Linked DNA regions of Planctellipticum variicoloris. Each later gene encodes a partner of the first gene's protein in a complex. Links are inferred from orthologs where the notes say so. Each region holds a gene or a part of one and is shown on either strand. Other genes may lie near its edges. The genes, in order: accD and SH412_RS13990.

Evidence for each region.
Region 2: the proteins of accD (region 1) and SH412_RS13990 are in contact, whole or in part, in a solved structure (PDB 8UXZ), measured with the Escherichia coli proteins. The link is inferred for Planctellipticum variicoloris from one-to-one orthologs.

The regions. Positions count from the first base shown.
Region 1 is NZ_CP130886.1:2,844,349-2,853,556, forward strand. The notes cover bases 3,642-6,549. They hold accD (acetyl-CoA carboxylase, carboxyltransferase subunit beta), read right to left. Parts: upstream 5,565-6,549; coding sequence 4,719-5,564; downstream 3,642-4,718. Other genes in these bases: SH412_RS11060 (ATP-dependent helicase), read right to left, coding at 3,642-3,642; SH412_RS11065 (serine/threonine protein kinase), read right to left, coding at 3,682-4,566; SH412_RS11075 (histidine phosphatase family protein), read right to left, coding at 5,588-6,217; rpe (ribulose-phosphate 3-epimerase), read right to left, coding at 6,252-6,549. Outside these bases: SH412_RS11045 (SDR family NAD(P)-dependent oxidoreductase), read right to left, coding at 1-333; SH412_RS11050 (DUF6793 family protein), read right to left, coding at 452-775; tRNA (adenosine(37)-N6)-threonylcarbamoyltransferase complex dimerization subunit type 1 TsaB, read right to left, coding at 897-1,607; more of SH412_RS11060, read right to left, coding at 1,615-3,641; more of rpe, read right to left, coding at 6,550-6,938; gap (type I glyceraldehyde-3-phosphate dehydrogenase), read right to left, coding at 7,072-8,094; SH412_RS11090 (metallophosphoesterase), read right to left, coding at 8,474-9,208.
Region 2 is NZ_CP130886.1:3,619,228-3,628,374, forward strand. The notes cover bases 989-3,835. They hold SH412_RS13990 (acetyl-CoA carboxylase carboxyltransferase subunit alpha), read right to left. Parts: upstream 2,981-3,835; coding sequence 1,997-2,980; downstream 989-1,996. Other genes in these bases: SH412_RS13985 (hypothetical protein), read left to right, coding at 989-1,593; SH412_RS13995 (serine/threonine protein kinase), read right to left, coding at 3,074-3,835. Outside these bases: SH412_RS13980 (hypothetical protein), read left to right, coding at 1-204; more of SH412_RS13985, read left to right, coding at 865-988; more of SH412_RS13995, read right to left, coding at 3,836-4,633; SH412_RS14000 (efflux RND transporter periplasmic adaptor subunit), read right to left, coding at 5,033-6,181; SH412_RS14005 (LptF/LptG family permease), read left to right, coding at 6,499-7,677; SH412_RS14010 (peptidylprolyl isomerase), read left to right, coding at 7,900-9,057. UniProt on the Escherichia coli protein: Component of the acetyl coenzyme A carboxylase (ACC) complex. First, biotin carboxylase catalyzes the carboxylation of biotin on its carrier protein (BCCP) and then the CO(2) group is transferred by the carboxyltransferase to acetyl-CoA to form malonyl-CoA.

The DNA.
Region 1 (9,208 bases):
GCCGCCGGCGGCGGCGATGTCGCCGCCCGCGTTGTGCACGAGGACGTCGAGCGGGCCGAGTTCGGCTCCCACCGTCGCGACGACTCGCGCGGCGTCCGCTTCGAGAGTCAGGTCACCCAGGACCCGCACGGTGCGGACGCCGAACTGTTCGGCGATCTGACGGGCAGTCTCGGTCAGCGTGGTCCCTTCGCCGTATTCGGCGGGGCCGTTTTCGCGCATGCCGTGGATGCCGACATGGCAGCCGAGCGCGGCCAGCCGCTCGGCGAAGGCCCGTCCCAGTCCTCGCCCGGCGCCGGTGACCAGCGCCACTTTTCGTTCGAGCAATCTCGCCACGATGTTCTTTCACTCCCGGTTGTCGGAATTGCGCCGTCCTGCAAACGAAGGGCGGGCCGCACGGTTCCCGTGCGGCCCGCCTGCGTCCGCGTGCTAATTGAACTCAAATCGGCCTGTTTTACCAGCCCAGCGACATGTTCGTCTCGATCGCCCGCTGGGCCTGCTGCAGATCGACGCCGGTATCCTGCATGTAAAGCCGGATCGCGTGGACTTTGTCGCCGCGAGCCTTGCTGAGGCAGTCGCGGGCGGCGTGGCAGGGCTCCGTGGCGCCTTCGATTCCAAGGAGCCGCTTGGAGATGACCCACACATCGCGAGGGCGCTTGGTGATCCGGACGATGTCTTCGTCGGGGTAGTGCTCGCGAATCGCGGACTCCGCCTCGGCCTGACTCTGTCCCCAGGCAATCATGATGTGTGCGGTCGTTTCGATCTCGTACAAAGCCATGCGACACCTCCGTTGATATGACGTGGAGTTTCGACCGCGCTCTGTGATCTGGCGGGCTCAGTATAGCCCTGCTTGCGCCGGATCGTCCAGAAGTTCTTCGGCAATTGACTCGGCTCGCGAATCAGGCCCGAGGCGAAGCGCCTCCATGCGACAGCGCCCACTTTTCCTCGGCCGCGCTGGCCCGCAGATAGTACGGGCCTGCGGTCCAGAAGTCGTCCGCTTCTCCTCGCGCGAAGCGTTCCCAGGCCAGACGCCCTACGACGCCTGCGGCGGGAAAGTTCTGCGCGGGTTCGGCGGCGACTCTCGACCGCAACCCGAGGTCGAGCAGCGCCGCGGCTGCCGGACCGAGCACCAGTGCGTCGGGCTCCGCGGCGGCGACCCAGACTTCCGCCGGGGCAATCGTCACGGGCCCGTCGGCCGTCAGCTTGCCGTCGGACCCGCGTCGAAAGGTCGCCACGAACAGATCGCCGCGCTGGGCATCGTCGACAATCTGGACGACTCGGGCGTCCTCGGGCGCGGCGGCCGCGATGGCGTCAAAGGTGTCGATCGCCAGCAGCTTCAGCCCCGCGGCGTAGGCGAATGTTTTGGCGCAGACGATTCCGACTCGCAGTCCGGTAAAACTTCCGGGGCCCCGGCTGACCGCGACTGCGGAGAGATCTTGCGGCGTGAGACCGTGTCGTCCGAGCAGGTCGTGGATCTCGCTGACGAGGGTCTGGGCGTGTCGTCGGCCGACGTCGTCGAGACGTTTCGTTTCGCGCACGCTCCCGTCCGCCAGCAGCGCCAGGCTGCCGGTCCGTCCGCTGGTTTCGAGGGCGAGGAGGTACTGTGTCATGGCGGGGCTACTTCCCGAGCAGGGCGGCTTCTTCTTCGCTGTCGAGATCGAACATTTCTCGCAGAAACCGCGAGACCTTGGTCAGCTTGCGCTTGCCGTAACTCGTGCGCGTTTCGGCGCGCGTCAGCGTCAGGTAGTCCTTGGCCCGCGTCACGCCGACGTACGCCAGCCGCCGCTCTTCTTCGATCGCATTGGGATCGTCCCCCTCCGCATCCACCGATCGCTTGTGCGGCAGGATCCCTTCTTCGAGCCCGACGAGGAACACGCGGGGGAACTCGAGTCCCTTGGCGCTGTGCAGCGTCATCAGTTTCGCCGCGGGTCGATCGAGCTGCTTGTCGTCGTTGCCGAAGTTCTCTTCCCGCCCCTCCAGGGTCGTCTGTTCGAGGAATTCCGAGAGCGTCGGCTGGTGCGTCCGCTCTTCGTACTGTTCCAGGGCTTCGATGCACTCGTCGATCGTCCCCGAGCGGGCGAGCTGCTGGTGCTTTTCCTTGTACTGCTTCTCAATCTCCGACTCGTAGTCGATGACGTCGACCAATTCGCGGAGGAGCGTGCTGATTTTCTGCCCGGGGGTCTGAAGCTGACTGCGGAACCGCGCCAGGAGATGATGAAACTCCTCCATCGCCTTGGCCGTCTTGACGGTGATTTCTTTCGCCGCCACGGCGTCGGGGACCGCCGCCCAGAATTTCTGACCCGATTTGACGGCCCGCGTCAGGACCTTTTCCACGGCGGTATCACCGATGCCGCGGGCCGGGGTGTTGATGATCCGCAGCAGCGAGACTTCGTCCTCGGGATGAGCGATGGCTTTCAGGTAGGCCATCATATCCCGCACTTCCCGCCGATCGAAGAACGATTGGCCGCCGACCAGGGTGTAGGGGATATTCAGGCGCCTGAGCTCCTGCTCGAACAGCCGCGGCTGCTCGTTGGTGCGGAACAGGATGGCGATATCGCCGGGAGGGATGTTGAGCTGTTTGGTGAGATAGTTGATCTCGCGGACGACCCCTTCCGCTTCGGTCTGTTCGTCGGCATACGGGCGGACCAGGACTTCGACGCCGTCTTTGTGGGCGACCAGCGTCTTTTCGTGGCGTCCGCGGTTGTGTTTGACCAGCGAGTTGGCCAGGTCGAGAATCTGCCGCGTGCAGCGGTAGTTGTCCTGCAGTCGGACGACCTTGGCGCCCGGAAAGTGCTGCTGAAAGCCGAGGATGTGCTTGACTTCGGCCCCGCGCCAGCCGTAGATCGACTGGTCGTCGTCGCCGACGACGCACAGGTTGCCATGCGGCAGCACGAGGTCCCGGATGATCCGGAACTGCATCTCGTTGGTGTCCTGGTACTCGTCGATCTGCACGTGGTCGAAGCGTTGCTGCTGACGGCCGAGGACGTCTGGGAATTCGTGGAACAGCAGATCCGTCAGCATGAGCAGATCGTCGAAATCGACCGCGCCGGCGGCCCGCAGACTCGCCTGGTACTTGCGGTAGCCGGCGGCGGCCAGCATGCCGCGATCGTCTTCGATGAAGTCCCGCGCGTCCTCCGGACCGACGCCCAGCGTTTTCCACTTGCTGATCTGCGCCAGCAGATCGCCGGGACGGAGGGACGTGTCGGGGACGCGGATGTCGCGGAGCGCCTTGCGGGCCGCCGATTCCTGATCGCCGCGGTCGTAGATCAGGAACGTCCCGGGGTAGCCCAGGGCCGTGATCTCCTGCCGCAGGATCTTCACGCACAGCGAGTGGAACGTGGAGACGACGGGGCGTGATCGCTGTCGCTTTCCGCCCAGCAGGGACGACATGCGCTCCTGCATTTCCTTGGCGGCCTTGTTCGTAAAGGTGACCGACAGAATGCGGTCGGGCTGGGTTCCCGTCCGGATCAGCTCGGCCATGCGGTAGGTGATGACGCGCGTCTTGCCCGTGCCCGCCCCCGCCAGGACCAGCAGGGGCCCCGCCAGCGTCAGGACCGCGTCCTTCTGCGACGGGTTGAGCCCCGACAGGTGTCCCCCCGCAGCCGTTGCACTTCCGCGCGGCGCACTCAACGACAAATCAGCCACCCCATCCTCCTGATCGGCTCCGCCAGCGGCGGAGGAGAGTCATCCCTGAATCGTTGCGCCGGGCAACTGCCGCAACGGCTGCAGCATTTCGGCCATCGTCTGCCAGCGATCGTCGGGCCGCAGCTCCAGCCCCTTCATGATCGTGTCCGACAGCTCCGGATCGATATCGCGGGCGTAGACTCGCAGGTCGGTCGCCGGCGTATTCATGTGCTGCATCACTGCTTCCAGGGTCCCGGCGGCGTCCCACGGCATCCGCCCGGCGCACATTTCGTAACACGTCACCGCGTACGAAAAGATGTCGATCCGCTGGTCAGTCCGCTGCCGCTTCACCAGCTCGGGGGCCATATAGTTCGCCGTTCCGGTCCGGTTGCCGGGCGCCTGGTACGGCGGCGTATTCGGCACGACCAGCCCGAAGTCGATGAGCTTGACGTGGTACTGCATGTCGAGCAGGACGTTCCGCGGGCAGATGTCGCGGTGAATCCACTGCTGCTTGTGGAAGTACTGGATCGCATCCCCCAGCTCGATCATTATCCGGACGCGATACTTCTTCATCACGTCGTTCTGGGCGTCGATCAGGACGCTGAGGGCCATCCCTTCGACGTACTCCATCACCAGATACTGCTCGCCGTTCGTCGTCATCCCGTATTCGGTCGTTTCCACGATCCGCGGATGCTTGAGCGCAATCGCGATCTCCCCCTCGGTCGGCTTCTTCAGCCGTTTGTCGAAGCGGGCTTCGAGCTTGCGGGTCTTCTCCAGGTCCAGCACCTTGAGGGCCACGATCCGTCCGCTGCGCGAATCGCGCGCCTTCCAGACCTTGGACATGCTCCCCTGGCCGACGCGGCTGATCAGCTCGAACCGGCGGACGATGTCGACTTTGTCGACGCGGGGCTTCCGCTGCAGCAACGACGTCAGATACTTCCACATGGAGCAGGCACCGGCTCGAACAGACGGATCGGAACTCGGGAGTCGACGGGAGACTGCAGTATACCGCCGCTGCCCGCCAAGCGACCATCACAGCCCGGAGAACGGACCTGAAGACCGCGCGCTTCCGCCCGGATGATGTCGGATGGCCGGCGTCACTTGCCGCAGTAGTCGAACAGGCGGGCGATCTCGCTCCGCAGTTCGGGGCGCGCCACGATGCGGTCGACGAATCCGTGCTTCAACAGGAATTCGCTGGTCTGGAAGTCCGGCGGGAGCTCGATCTTCACCGTCGCCTTGACCACGCGCGGACCGGCGAAGCCGATCAGCGCCTTCGGTTCGGCGATGATAATGTCGCCCAGCGACGCGAAACTGGCCGCGACGCCGCCCATCGTCGGATTCGTCAGCACCGAGATGAACAGCCCCCCCGCCGACTGATACCGCGCCAGTGCGGCGGAGACTTTGCCCATCTGCATCAGGGACAGGATGCCCTCGTGCATCCGGGCGCCGCCGCCGGACCCGCTGACGATCACGACGGGGAGCGACAATTCGGTCGCGCGTTCGATGGCCCTCGTCAGCTTCTCGCCAACGACCGAGCCCATGCTCCCCATGATGAAGGCCGAGTCGGTCAGCCCGAAGACGAGCGGGCGCCCGCGCATGTAACCCCGGCCGACGATGCAGGCTTCCTTCAGTCCGGTCTTGCGCTGCTCGGCGACGAGCCGATCCTTATAAGGTCTGGAATCGGCGAAGCCGAGCGGATCGAGCGGCGAGAGATCCGCATACCACTCTTCAAAGCTCTCCGGATCCAGCAACTGCTCGATGCGATTCTGGGCGGAGATGTAGAAGTGATGGCCGCAATCGGGACAGAGTCCGAAGTTCTTGTCGACCTGCTTTTTGAACACGGTGTTCTTGCAGGCGTCGCAGCGGATCCACAGGCCCTCGGGCACGCCGCGCTTCTTGCGGGCCTGCGAGCTGGCGTCCGAATCGGGAACTTCGGTATTCATAACGGCCTCGATGTGGCGCAATCTCAGCGAGCGACTCGTCCAGCGCCGACCGGTTCTCGGCGGATCTCGTTCCAGCAGTGTCCGAAGGCGCCGGTTTCCGTATTGATGAACTCCACCCGTTCTTCGGGGGGAAGTCGATTGGTCAGACGCTCCAGCACGTAGGGCTGCCCCAGCAGCATCTGCCGCACCAGCGACGCTCCGGGTTCGGCCATCACAATCGCAATCGCGTCGAATTTTCGCAATGGACGTTCGAGCGTTTCTCCCACGCGATCGACGAACTCGGCGATGGTCTCGCCGCCCGAGGGGCAGACTGAGACCGAGTTTTCTTCGAACTGCTTGATCAGCCGGGGTTGCTTGCGCCGGACGTCGTCTTCCGGGAGCCCCTGCCAGAGCCCGAGATTGATGTTTCCCAGGGTTTCTGTCGCTTTGACCGGGACGCCGAGCCAGCCTCCCAGCGATTCCGCCGTCGCCCGGGACGACTCGGCGGGACCGCAGAAAACGACGCGGGGAGAGACTTCGCGGGGCAGGGCCTCGACGAGCTGTTCCATCACCACGACACACGATTCGCACATCGGCAGGCTCAACGAGCCTTCGATCCGGTCCTGCAACTCAAACGCCGTTGCACCCGGGCGAACCAGCACCACAATCGCCATGAACTCTACCGAGCTCCTTCAGGGAAGATCCGTGCTACGCTCCGGCCAGATGCGCCAGATTGGCGATCGCCGGACCGTACTCCGCGGCGTCAAAAACAGAGCTGCCGGCGACAAACAGCCGGGCTCCTGCCGCGGAGGCCGCCGAAATCGTGGAGGCCGCAATGCCCCCGTCGATCGACAGCACCGTCTTCGGTGACACAATCTCTTTCAATCGCTGCAGCTTCGGCAGCACTTCGGGCATGAACCTCTGACCGCCGAATCCCGGCTGGACGCTCATGACGAGGACCAGGTCGCAGGCGGGCAGAAAGGGCTCGATTGCGGAGACCGGGGTCCCCGGGTTCAGCGCCAGACCGGCCACGCGCCCGGCCTCGCGAATCCGCGACAGCACCGGCGTCGGGTCGGGAACGGCTTCAATATGGATCGTGATCGCGTCGCAGCCCGCCTGGAGATACTCGTCCAGGTACTTGCCGGGATCCGAGATCATCAGGTGCGCGTCGAAGAACCGCTCGGACCGCTTCCGGGCCGCCTGGATCAGCATCGGGCCGTAGGACAGGTTCGGCACGAAGTGGCCGTCCATGACGTCCCAGTGAATGACGTCCGCGCCGGCCGCGTCGAGCCTGGACAATTCGCCGACGAGATCGGCGAAATCGCATTTCAGCATCGACGGCGCGATCAGCGGGTGATCGGCAGCCAGACTGGCCAGACGGGATCGTCGATCCATGGGACCCAGACCAAGCTGAGAAGTTTTCCAGTTGCCGCACCGGACAGGGCGGCGATCCGGCGGCGGATTGCCCGGCGGGGCTGACGCCCCGCCGGGACAAGACCGCAGAGGAAGGGGAGCCTTCCCGTTCCGACTACAGACGGGCGACCTTGGCGATCAGGTCGGCGGTCCGGCTGGAGTAGCCGAACTCGTTGTCGTACCACGAGAGGACCTTGACCATCCGCTTCTGCAGGACCATGGTCCAGGGGGCGTGGAAGATCGAGCTGTGGGGGTTGCCGATGACGTCGCTGGAGACGATCGGGTCTTCGGTGTATTCCAGAATTCCCTTGAGCCGGCCTTCGGCGGCTTCCTTGATCGCGCCGTTGATCTCGGCTTCGGTGACGTCCTTCTCCAGGTTGACGACGAGGTCGACAATGCTGCCGACGGGGACCGGTACGCGGAGCGAGATCCCGGTGAGCTTGCCGTTCAAGGCCGGCAGCACTTCGCCGACGGCCTTCGCGGCGCCGGTCGTGGTGGGGATGATGTTGATGGCGGCGGCCCGCGAACGATAGATGTTGTCGTGCAACTGGTCCGACACGCGCTGATCGTTGGTGTAGGCGTGGCAGGTCGTCATCAGGCCGCTGGCGATGCCGAACTTTTCCTGCAGAATCATGGCGACGGGAGCCAGGCAGTTCGTGGTGCAGCTTGCGTTCGAGATCGTCTTGTGCTCGGCGGTGAGCTGATTGTCGTTGACGCCCATGACGACCGTCAGGTCCGGCTTATCCTTGGCGGGGGCGGAGAGGATCACCTTGCGGGCGCCCGCTTCGATGTGGCTGTCGTAGCCGGGCTTGCCGTCCTTCGCGCGGCCGGTGAAGAAGCCGGTCGATTCCAGGGCGATTTCGACGCCGAGGTCTTTCCAGGGCAAGTTGCGCGGATCCTTCTCCGCACAGACCTTGACCTTCTTGCCGTTGACGATGATCGAATCGCCTTCGCAGGAAACGGTTCCGTTGAACCGTCCCTGGACGCTGTCGTACTTCAGCAGGGTGGCCAGCGAGTCCGGCTTCCCGAGGTCGTTGATCGCGACAATCTCAAATTCGTCCGGGCGGGCGGCCATTGCACGGAACGCCACGCGACCAATCCGACCGAAACCGTTGATACCGACACGCACCGCTGCCACTGTGGGAAACTCCTTACGAACCAAGCCCGGCTGGCGGGATTGCGTGAGACGCAAAGCCTGCTGAAGCCAAGCCGTTTGTATACCTCCGGTTACGCCCGGAATGCGCCGAATTATAGGAATACCGGAGCGTGGGAACAAGCAACGGTCGTCGGTACTGCGGACAACCGCACCTTACGATTTCCAGAGCCTGCGGCTATCGCATGACTGAACGAGAGCGCGATTGTCCGCGCGACCGGCGGGCAGCGACCAATGCATGTACATATTCCTGTTTGACGATCCCGCCGATCGTTTCTCCGGGCGCCACTCTATTCATCGCCGCCGAATGCGGCATCCACGACAAACCCATTTCTGAGTCGGCAGCGGCCCCGCCCCCGGCGGGTTACCAGAGTTTCCACCAGGATTTGGGTTTGGCGGAGGAGGATGCGACCGGGGAGGCGGCTTCGCCGGAGGAGACGACCCGGTTTTCGGGGAGCAGGACGCAGCTCAGGTTGCCGTGCGTGCCGCCGGTGGTGTCGATCAGCAGGCGTCGCGGCCGAATCACGACTTCCGGGACGCGGACGTGTCCCGAGACGACCGCCAGCGGGCAGTCGTTCGGCGGTTCCTGCTCGATGAAGGCCTTGGAGCAGAGCCAGGGAGGGCGACTGAGAGTGAAATCCCGGGCTTTCAGCACGCGGCGCTGCAGGTCGTAGGGCTGGTTGGGGTCCAGACCGGCGTGCACGAAGAGGTATTTCGGATGCTCGACGGCCCAAGGCAGATTGACCAGCAGTTCGCGGTGGTGCGGAGGAACCTTTGCGGCCAGATCTTCGAGGTTGCCGAACTCTGCTCCATACGACTCGAACGTGGTCTCGGCGTCGTACTGACCGACCCAGCGTTCGCGCCAGTTCGTGAATTCGAGCGACGGATGCCAGCCGAGAGCCGAGAGCATGGCGAACTCGTGATTTCCTTCGATCGCCGTGGTGCGGGGATGGCTCTTCAGGAGTTTCGCCAGGATCTCGACGGCGCCGGCGGGATCGGGGCCGCGATCGACGAGGTCTCCGATGAAGACGATCCAGCGCTGTGCGTAGTCGGGGAGCCGTTGCAGTTTGTCGAGGACGGCCAGCAGTTTGTCGACCTG
Region 2 (9,147 bases), 770 kb from region 1 along the record:
GCCGGCACGCACATCGGTTCGTTGGAAAAGGCACTCGAACGGCTCGACGTCGCGTTTACGCAACTGCAGCGGATTCGCGAACTCATCGTCGGCTGGGAACGCAAGCAGGAGGTGTCGCACATCGTCACGAGCATCGAGCACCGCATCGGCGAAGCGGAGGAAGAGATCCGCGCTCGCATCGAACCGCCGTTCGACGCCGATTGACGTCTCGGCCGTCCGCAGCCTGGCCGCTCCGGCGGCCAGGCTGTTCTCCTCGTTCGCCACGCTCCCGCCGGCCGCCGGCTCAGCCGGCGAACGGCCCGCAGCCGGCTCCGCCGGCTCGCTCTCCCGCGCCGGATCCCGCGCGCCCAACCGCCCAGGCACGCCCCGCTCTGGCCGATCGGCCGGCGATCGACGCCCGCCCAGGGCGACCACGATCGCCACTCCAGCCGGCCCGTCTGCAACTCCGACCGCTCCCCGCCGGCCGCCGCTCGCGGATCCATGGCAACCGCCCCTGGCCGAAAGCCGGCCGCCCAGAATTGCGCCAGACGGCCGGGAAGGGCTCCGCACGACCCAACCCCCGTCCTCCCGGACCAACGCGGCAGAGCGTCTCCCAGGCGTTCAGCCCCGCCGAATCCCTCCCCCGCCCGCCCCTCCGTGCCTTGGCGCCTGGGTTCCTGATGCCTGCGGCACCTAGTGCCTTAAGGCATCAGACATCTAGACATCGGCATCTTGCATCTTACGCCTTCCGCCTTGTATCTTCCGACTGGTGTCTGGGAAGACTGAAGGCGCGGGTTCGCACCCCCGCCCGCCGTCCAACCAGGCATACCTGGACCCCGGACGGTCCGGCGGTCCCCGCCTCGAACCCTCGTCAAGGACATGACGATGCCAGAATTCACGTGGTCGAACCGACCATCGGAGCTGCCGCACTCCAACATCCCCATCCTCCGGGTGAAGCCAGGCTTCCCCATCCGCGGCACGATCCTCAGTCACGACATCCAGGGGGCCGAACTCCACTTCGGCGGCCGCTCGGTCCCCCACACCGACCCCTCCGACCTCTGCGACGGCTGCCAGCGCGGCCAGCCCAGGCGGTGGGAAGGCTACCTGGCCCTGTGGAGCCAGGGCAAAGGCTCGATCGGCGTCCTCGCCATCCCGCCCGGAGCCGTCCCGCAGTTCGCCGCGTACCTCGAACTGCACGGCACGCTCCGCGGCGCCGTCCTGGTCGCCACCCGCGCCGGCAACAAACCCAACGGCCGCATCGTCGCCGAAATCGCCCGCGGCGAACTCGCCATGAACCAGCTCCCGCGCGAGCCCGACGTCTGCCGCATCCTGGCCCACATCTGGGGCCTCGATCGCACGGAGGTCAGCCAACGCCGGTTCGTGATCGACGAATCGGCCTACCAGGAGATCGCCAGACGGGCGGAGGAACTCGACCTCCCTCCGCTGGCCGTCGAACCGGCTACCGCCGCCGGCGGCCCGACGACGGCCGAACAGCGGGCCGAGATGCAGCGCCGAATCGCTGAGCTCCGGCGCGAGATCCGCGGCCGCAGTCACGACCGCACTGCGGACCAGCCTGGCCGCTCCGAACCGGCAGCCGCCGGCCACGGCGACTGAGCCGGGAAAAACGCGATCCCTTCGTCTGGACAGGCCCCAGGCACGCGGCGACAATCCGTTTGTCGCGTGTGCTCGTGGTGTCCTACGCGAGCCGTTTCAACCGCGTGCGACTTCGGCGGGCAACTGCCGTTGGCGGTGCGAACCGCGACTCCGAGCCGGGGAAGGAGGCCCCGGTCTGTTGTGTTGCCGCAACCCCTCCTCAGAATCGAAAAACCGGGTTTTCCCGTTGGATTCTGCATGCGGAAAACAACATAACGGACATTATCGGACGTTGCGTAGCGGCGGCAAAACGGGGCGACCGGCATCGAATCGCGGAAATGCCGCAAGGCTCGGGGCCGCCCTTCGGCCCCGAGCCTTGCCTGGATTCCATTCTCGCAAACACGCTCGAAACGCATTCGCAAAGCTATGCGGGCGCGACTTCGCTGGCGCCGAGCTCTTCGAAGACGCCGATCTGGCGGAACTTCTGGTAGCGGCGATCGAGCAGCTCCCGCTCCGGCAGCGACGCCAGCGAGCGCAGGTTGCGGACGATCGTCGACTTGAGCGTTGAGGCCATCACGCGCGGAGCCCGATGGGCGCCCCCGAGCGGCTCCGGAATCACTTCGTCCACAACGCCGAACTTCAGCAGATCTTTGCCGGTGAACTTCAGCGCCTTGGCGGCCTGGTCGGCGAACTTGCTGCTCTTCCACAAAATGCCGGCGCAGCCTTCGGGGCTGATGACCGAGTAGTAGGCGAACTGAAGCATCGAGACCGAATCGCCCATGCCGATGCCGAGCGCCCCTCCCGACCCCCCTTCTCCGATGACGACGCAGACGATGGGAGTCGGCAGCAGCATCATCTCGCGGAGATTCACCGCGATCGTGTAAGCCTGGCCGCGCTCTTCGGCCCCGATGCCGGGATAGGCGCCGGGCGTGTCGATCAGACAGACGATGGGGACGCCGTATTTGGCGGCCATCTCCATTTTCAGCAGCGCTTTGCGGTAGCCCTCCGGATGAGCGCAGCCGTAATAGCACTCGCTCCGCTCTTTGAGCGTCCGCCCTTTCTGCTGGCCGACGAGAAGCACTTTACGATCGTCGAGCCGGGCGAACCCGGTGATCAGCGCCCGGTCGTCGCCGAACGCGCGGTCGCCGTGAAGTTCGACGAATTCGTCGCACATCAGGTCGATGTAGTCGCAGGTTTGCGGGCGTTCCTGATGACGGGCGACCTGGACCGTCTGCCAGGCGTCGAGATTGTCGAAGATCTCCCGCTTCATCCGCTGGATTTCGGTCCGCATGTTGCGGATTGCGTCCAGCGTGTTGGAAGTGGGATTGGGCTGCGCCTCTAACTTCGCGAGCTGCTCTTCGAGCTCGTAAATGGGGCGTTCAAACGGCAACACGTACTGCGATTTCATCGGACGAGTGCAATCCTGGAGTGGCATGCGAACCGTCAGCCGATTCCGCGGAGCGGCTCCACGGCGAACGGCGGTTCGCGATACTATCGCAGATCACAGCACATCCGGCAATTCGGTCATAAACGGCAGATCCTCGTCCTCCGGGAGCGGCTGCTTGCGGGTTTCCCGGGCGGCAGCCGGTTGCGCCGGTTTCGGGGGGGCTGCGGGTCGGGGCGGAGGCGCCGGTGGAGCGGCCTGTCGCTGCGGCGCCGGTGCGGCCGGGCGGGCAGGCTGCGGTTGAGGCGTCGGTCGTGGCGGTTGCTGCGGCGCTGCGGGACGTGCAGCGGCTGGCGGCTGCGGAACCTGCGGGGCTTGTCCGGGAGGGGGCGCAAACTGGGGGCCAGGAGGGTAGCCGGGGGGCATCATTCCCGGCTGCGGCATTCCCGGAGCGCCCGGATAGCCTGGCTGCGGAAAACCCTGCGGGGGATACTGCTGTGGTGGATACTGTTGCGGGTAACCCTGCGGCGGCATGCCGGGATACATCTGCGGCATCATCGGCATCGGCTGCTGCGGGTATTGCTGCGGCGGAAACTGCTGCTGGGGTGCGGGGGCCGCCGGCGCAGGCTCCTTGGCCTTCAGGATCTTGGCCCGATCGGCGGCGCGACGTTTTTCCCGTGCGGCTTTCTGCTCCTGAAGCTCGACCGCGAACTCGGGGTTCTCCCGGACCAGGCGTTCGCGCTGGGCATCGAGACGGCTGTTGACGCCCCCCGATTTCATCTGTTCCATCAGGTCCTCGGGCTTGTCTTCCACGACGACGCGTTTCTCTTCGACATCCTCTTTGAAAATGCGGATTCGGCGCAGTTCGCCGAGCAGTTCGCCCACATCCTTGTAACGGGCGTCGGGCTTCTTGCTGAGAAGCTTCAGCACGACGCGATCCATCTCCGCCGTGACATTGGGATTGAACTCGGAGGGAGCAGGGGCCTGCGCCGTCAGATGCTTCTGCAGCACGTCCTGCGGCGTGGATCCCTGAAAGGGGGTCTTGCCGACGAGAATCTCGAAGAACGTAATTCCCAGGCTGTAAAGGTCCGTCGCGGGAGTCGGGGCCTTGCGGCGGATCGTCTCCGGAGCGATGTAGGTGCGCGTGCCCTGAATGGTGCTGAACTGCTTCGAACCGATCAGCTTGCCGAGACCGCTCATCTGGCGGACCGTCAGCGAGAAATCCACCAGGCGAACTTCTGCCGCGCGGTTCATCAGAATGTTGTCCGGTTTCAGATCGCGGTGAATCCAGCCCTTCTGATGAATGTGAGCCAGCGCGAGACAGACCTGCTCCATCAGCGGCTTGACGCGGGCGTGGACCGGAATGATGTCGACTTTGATCTGCTGCTTGATGTTCGGAGCGCGGAAATACTCCATCAGCAGATAGGTCCAGTCGCGCGAGGACTGGTAGCGGTCGAACTTGACGATATTCGGGTGATCGAGCGTCTTGAAGACGGCGGCCTCGTGCTTGAGAATCGCCTTGCACTCTTTGTAATCGGGGACTTTGGAGTAGACGATCTTCATGGCCAGGTGGCGATTGGTCCCCTGCTCCGCCACTTCCCAGACCTGACTGGTGCCGCCGCTGCCGACGCAGGTCGTCAATTGAAAGCCATCAATTGTCAGATCGTCTTCCGACACCGGATTCTCTCCACAGAGCTTCGGGCCTCCCGGAACCGGAGACCGACCTTACCGAGTATAGCGGAGAAACGGCCTGGATGTCGTCAGGAAAACTCAGAGGATTTCAGCGGTCAGACCGGTCCTGCAGAGGCCGGCTCCCGGAACGTTGATTTCCGGAATTTGCCGGATGAGAGGGATCGTCAACGCGGCCGCGAGTCACCGGCCGGCCGATCTCGACGCGGCATGCGCTGGTGATCGCGAACCGGGGTCGCGCCGCTGAATCGGAAGGAACGCAGGGCGGAGAGATCGTGGGTCGGGGGGGGGGAGGGCTTTGAGTCTGCAGGCTCTCGCCATCTCGCCGACGAGCGGTCCGCAGCCGCCGCCTGCCGAAACGTCAGATTCCGACTGCGCGGGACGGCGTCAAAAACCGCTGGTATTTCGGGCGGGATTCGACGGTTGAGGTGTGGTCCCCGGCGCAGTACCTCCCGCAGCGCCTGCCGTCGCGGCGACGCCAGCCGGCTTCAGTTGGAAGCCGTCTGCCAGGAGATGCGATGATTCGTAGATGATTTCGTCGCCTTCGAGGAACGGGCCGCTGACGAACGTCCGTGTCGGCCCCTGCCCTCCCAGCAACTGGACCGGAATGTCGCGGACGGTCGAAGCACGGACGATTTGCACTTTTCGCTGACCATCCGGCAGATTTCCGATCGCGGTTGAGGCCACCTGAATGACCGGCTGGCGAGGGATCATCGGCACGAAGACGGATTGCCCCGGCTGCAGCTTTCCGCCCGGATTCTCGACGACCAGGACCGCCGAAGCGATGGAGTCGAACAGGTCGCGGAGCGGATTAAACCGTTCCGCCAGCGGGAGAATCGACTCGACTTTGGCATCGACTTCGGCGGAGTCGATGTTGATTTTCAGCGGCTGATCGACTTGCACCTCGCTCCGGCTGGCGGGAACTTCGACTTTCATGCGAGCCAGGTCGCCAAACTGAACGAGAGGGTCTCCCGCCCGGACAAATTGACCTTCCGCCACCAGAACTCGCAGCACCTCACCGGCCTGCGGAGCGCGAATCGCGGTCTGGTCCAGATGGTACTGCGCCAGATCGAGATCGGCCTTGGCCGCTTCGACGCGGGCCTTGGCCAGTTCGGCCTGAGTTTCATCCTTGGGGGCGAGCTTCTGTTCCAGGGTCGCGGCTTTGTGCAACGCGGCGGCCCGCTGGTGGCGAAGGCGCGCTTCCGTATTGTCGAAACGGACCAGGTCGGCCTGGGAAATCAGCTTCTGTCCAGCCTTGGCGCTCACCTGGCGGACCAGGCCGTCATGGGGCGCTGTGAGCGTGAATAACGTGTAGGGTTCGAGAATCAGAGGAACCCGATAGTCCTGCGGCGGGAGGATTCTGGGCGTCTCCCGTTTGACGACGACCTGATCGCCGGCCACGGCCACAGGCGCAGCCGCCTTTGTGCCCGGTGCAGCGGGAGTCTGGGGGGCTTGAGCCAGCACCGGGCTCCCGGCCACCACCGATCCTAAGAATCCCGCCGCCAAAGCCGGTTTGCACCACCGCATGCCAATCATGTCGAGCCTCGACTGGTGATTTTCGAATTGGAGAGTCGAACGGCGACCGCCGTCATGGCCTATTCCCTAAAACCAGCGTGTACGGTACGACCTGTTTCCCGAGATTGTCAACGGGCGCTGCCGGATGAAAGCAGCGAGACTCGGTCGTCGGGCCGCAGCGCGGCCCCGTCCCCTGCCCCGGCGGATGCCTGGCCTCAGACCACTGAACCGATGCATGCCGGCTGCGGGACGGGATTGACCCGGCGGGCCGGTTGGCGTAAATCAACCGGTTTCACGCCGGGGAAACGGTCCGGTCACCAGGGACGGTGCGTCACGCAATGCGGCTGCTTGAGCGGTATATCCTGTGGGAGCTGGTACGCGTTTTCAGCGTGCTGGTCACGATTTTCACGGTGCTGCTCGTCTTCGTCGGCGTGGTCGCGCAGGCGCGGCAGCACGGCCTGGGACTGGGTGAGATCATCCAGATCCTGCCGTACATTCCGCCGAGCCTGCTGCCCTACACCATTCCCGCGACGATGCTGCTGACGGTCTGCGTGGTCTACGGTCGAATGTCGGCCGACCGGGAAATCATCGCCGCGAAGTCGGCCGGCGTGCACGTCATTTCGCTGATCTGGCCATCCTATTTTCTGGGCGCCGTTCTGAGCGTCGGCACCCTGTTTATGACCGACCAGATCATTCCGTGGTCGATGGGGAACATCGGGCGGGTCGTCCGGCTGGCGATGGAGAACCTTTTCCTCGACAAGCTGAGGACCCAGTCGCAGGTCAATAATCGCAAGCTCGGAATTGCAATCACCGTGCTCGACGTGCGAAATCGCGTGCTGATCATGCCGACCTTCCGCTACTCGCCCAGCGGCAAGGAGACCTTCACCGCCCAGGCGGAAGAGGCCCGGTTGAGTTTTGACCTGAACCGGCAGGAAGTGGTCGTGCAGATGAAGAATGCGCGCATCAATGCTCCGGGGCGGATCTCGGGCTGGTTCGAGAACCACGAAGACCGATTCCCGTTGCCGATCGACCGGGCCGGGCTGCAGGTCCAGACCATGAGAATCCTGGACATTCAGGGAAAGCTGCGAACGTCGGAGCTTTCGAGCGAACGACTGCGGGATGCGGACGCGATTGAAGCCGCGTTTGCTCTGGCGACCGGGGATTTCGAGCGGCTCGGCGGCAATTCGTTTGTGATGCGGTCCTACGAACACCAAGAAGGCGCCGGACAGATCCGCCGGATGAGAACCGAGGTCAACACTCGATTTGCGATGGCGACGAGCTGCTTTTTCTTTGTGCTGGTCGGCAGTCCGTTCGCCATATTGATGGCCCGCAAGCAGTTTTTGACCAGCTTCCTGTTCTGCTTCCTGCCGATTCTGGTGATCTACTACCCCGTTGCCATGATGAGCCAGAATCTGTCGAAGACCGGGATGGTCGATCCCACCTGGGCAGTGTGGTCGGCGAATGCGCTGCTGCTGACTGCCGGCGGCATCTGCATCCGGCGCGTGTTGCAAAACTGAAACGCGGCGGACCGCCAGGCTCCGGTGATCGCGGAAATTCAGACTCTGCCGCCGCCGCAAACCTGGTTCCTGCCGCAGAGACCGGATTGCCGGGGGCCGCGTCTTTCCGTGGCAGTGTCAAGCGATTATATTGAACGACCTGCCAGCAGCGCTGGGATCGTATCGGGGGAGACGTTGCTTCCGGAACGATCCGAGCCCCCCCTGCCCCGGAGTTTTCCGCCGATGCGCTTTCTCATGGCCCGTCTGAGTCTTGCCGGTGCGCTGCTTGCGTTGCCGTGGCCCGGCGTCGTCACCATTGCCGCCGCGGCCCCTCCCGCGGCCAAGGACGCCGCGACGGAATGGAAAACGCTCACCGCACGGCGAGACGAACTGATCAAGAAAGTCGACGACCTGAAAGTCCGTTTTCGCGGGGCGCAAGAGGCCGAGCAGCTCAAGATTCGCGAAGAGGTCTTCAAGCTCGCCGACGAATTTCAGAAGACGATCTACCCGCGGCTGACGACGCTCGCTCCGAAAGTCTACGCAGACGATCCGCAGAATTTCGATGCCGGCGAACTGGTGCTGGAGGCGGCCTACCAGGCCAATCGGTACGAGGACGCGGTCAAGACGGGCGAGCAGCTCATTGCCGCAGGGCGCAAGTCGGCGCTGACGCTGAATATCACGGGAGTGGCGTATTTCGGCCTGCAGGATTTCGGCAAGTCCAAGGCCCTGCTGCAACAGGCGGAGACTGAAGGGCTGCTCATCCCGCAACTGGGAGGCCGCTACCTCGAGCAGTGCGACGACTACGCCGATCTCTGGAAGGCCGAGCTGATCATTCGAGAGCAGGAGACCAAGGCCGAAGGGGACGAACAGCTTCCCCGCGTCGAGTTCAAGACCAGCCGGGGGCTGATCGTGCTGGAGCTGTTCGAGAATGAAGCTCCGAACACGGTGGCGAACTTCATCAGTCTGGTGGAGGGGAAGAAGTACAACGGCGTCAAATTCCATCGTGTGATCCCTGGCTTCATGGCCCAGGGGGGCGATCCGAATACGCTCGACGCCAATCTCGAAAACGACGGTCAAGGCGGTCCCGGGTACACGATTGCCTGCGAGTGCTACCGTGAAGACGCGCGAAAGCACTTTCGCGGAAGCCTGAGCATGGCGCACGCCGGCAAGGACACCGGGGGCTCGCAGTTCTTCCTGACGCACCTGCCGACGGCCCACCTGAACGCCAGCGCCGAAGAAGAGCGCGGCCATACCGTCTTTGGGCGAGTGGTCGAAGGAATGGACGTTGTGGCGGCGATGCAGGTGGGCGACGCGATTGAATCGGCGACGGTGACGCGCAAGCGGAGCCATCCTTATAAGCCCGAGACAAAGCCGGATGCGCGACGCGGGCGGGGCGAATAGCGGATTCCGGTCGAGGCAGAATTCGAGCCGGCCCGGCTGCGGACTAGCAGCCGGGCCGATTTCGTTGACCTGTCCGGTTCGCAACCGGCC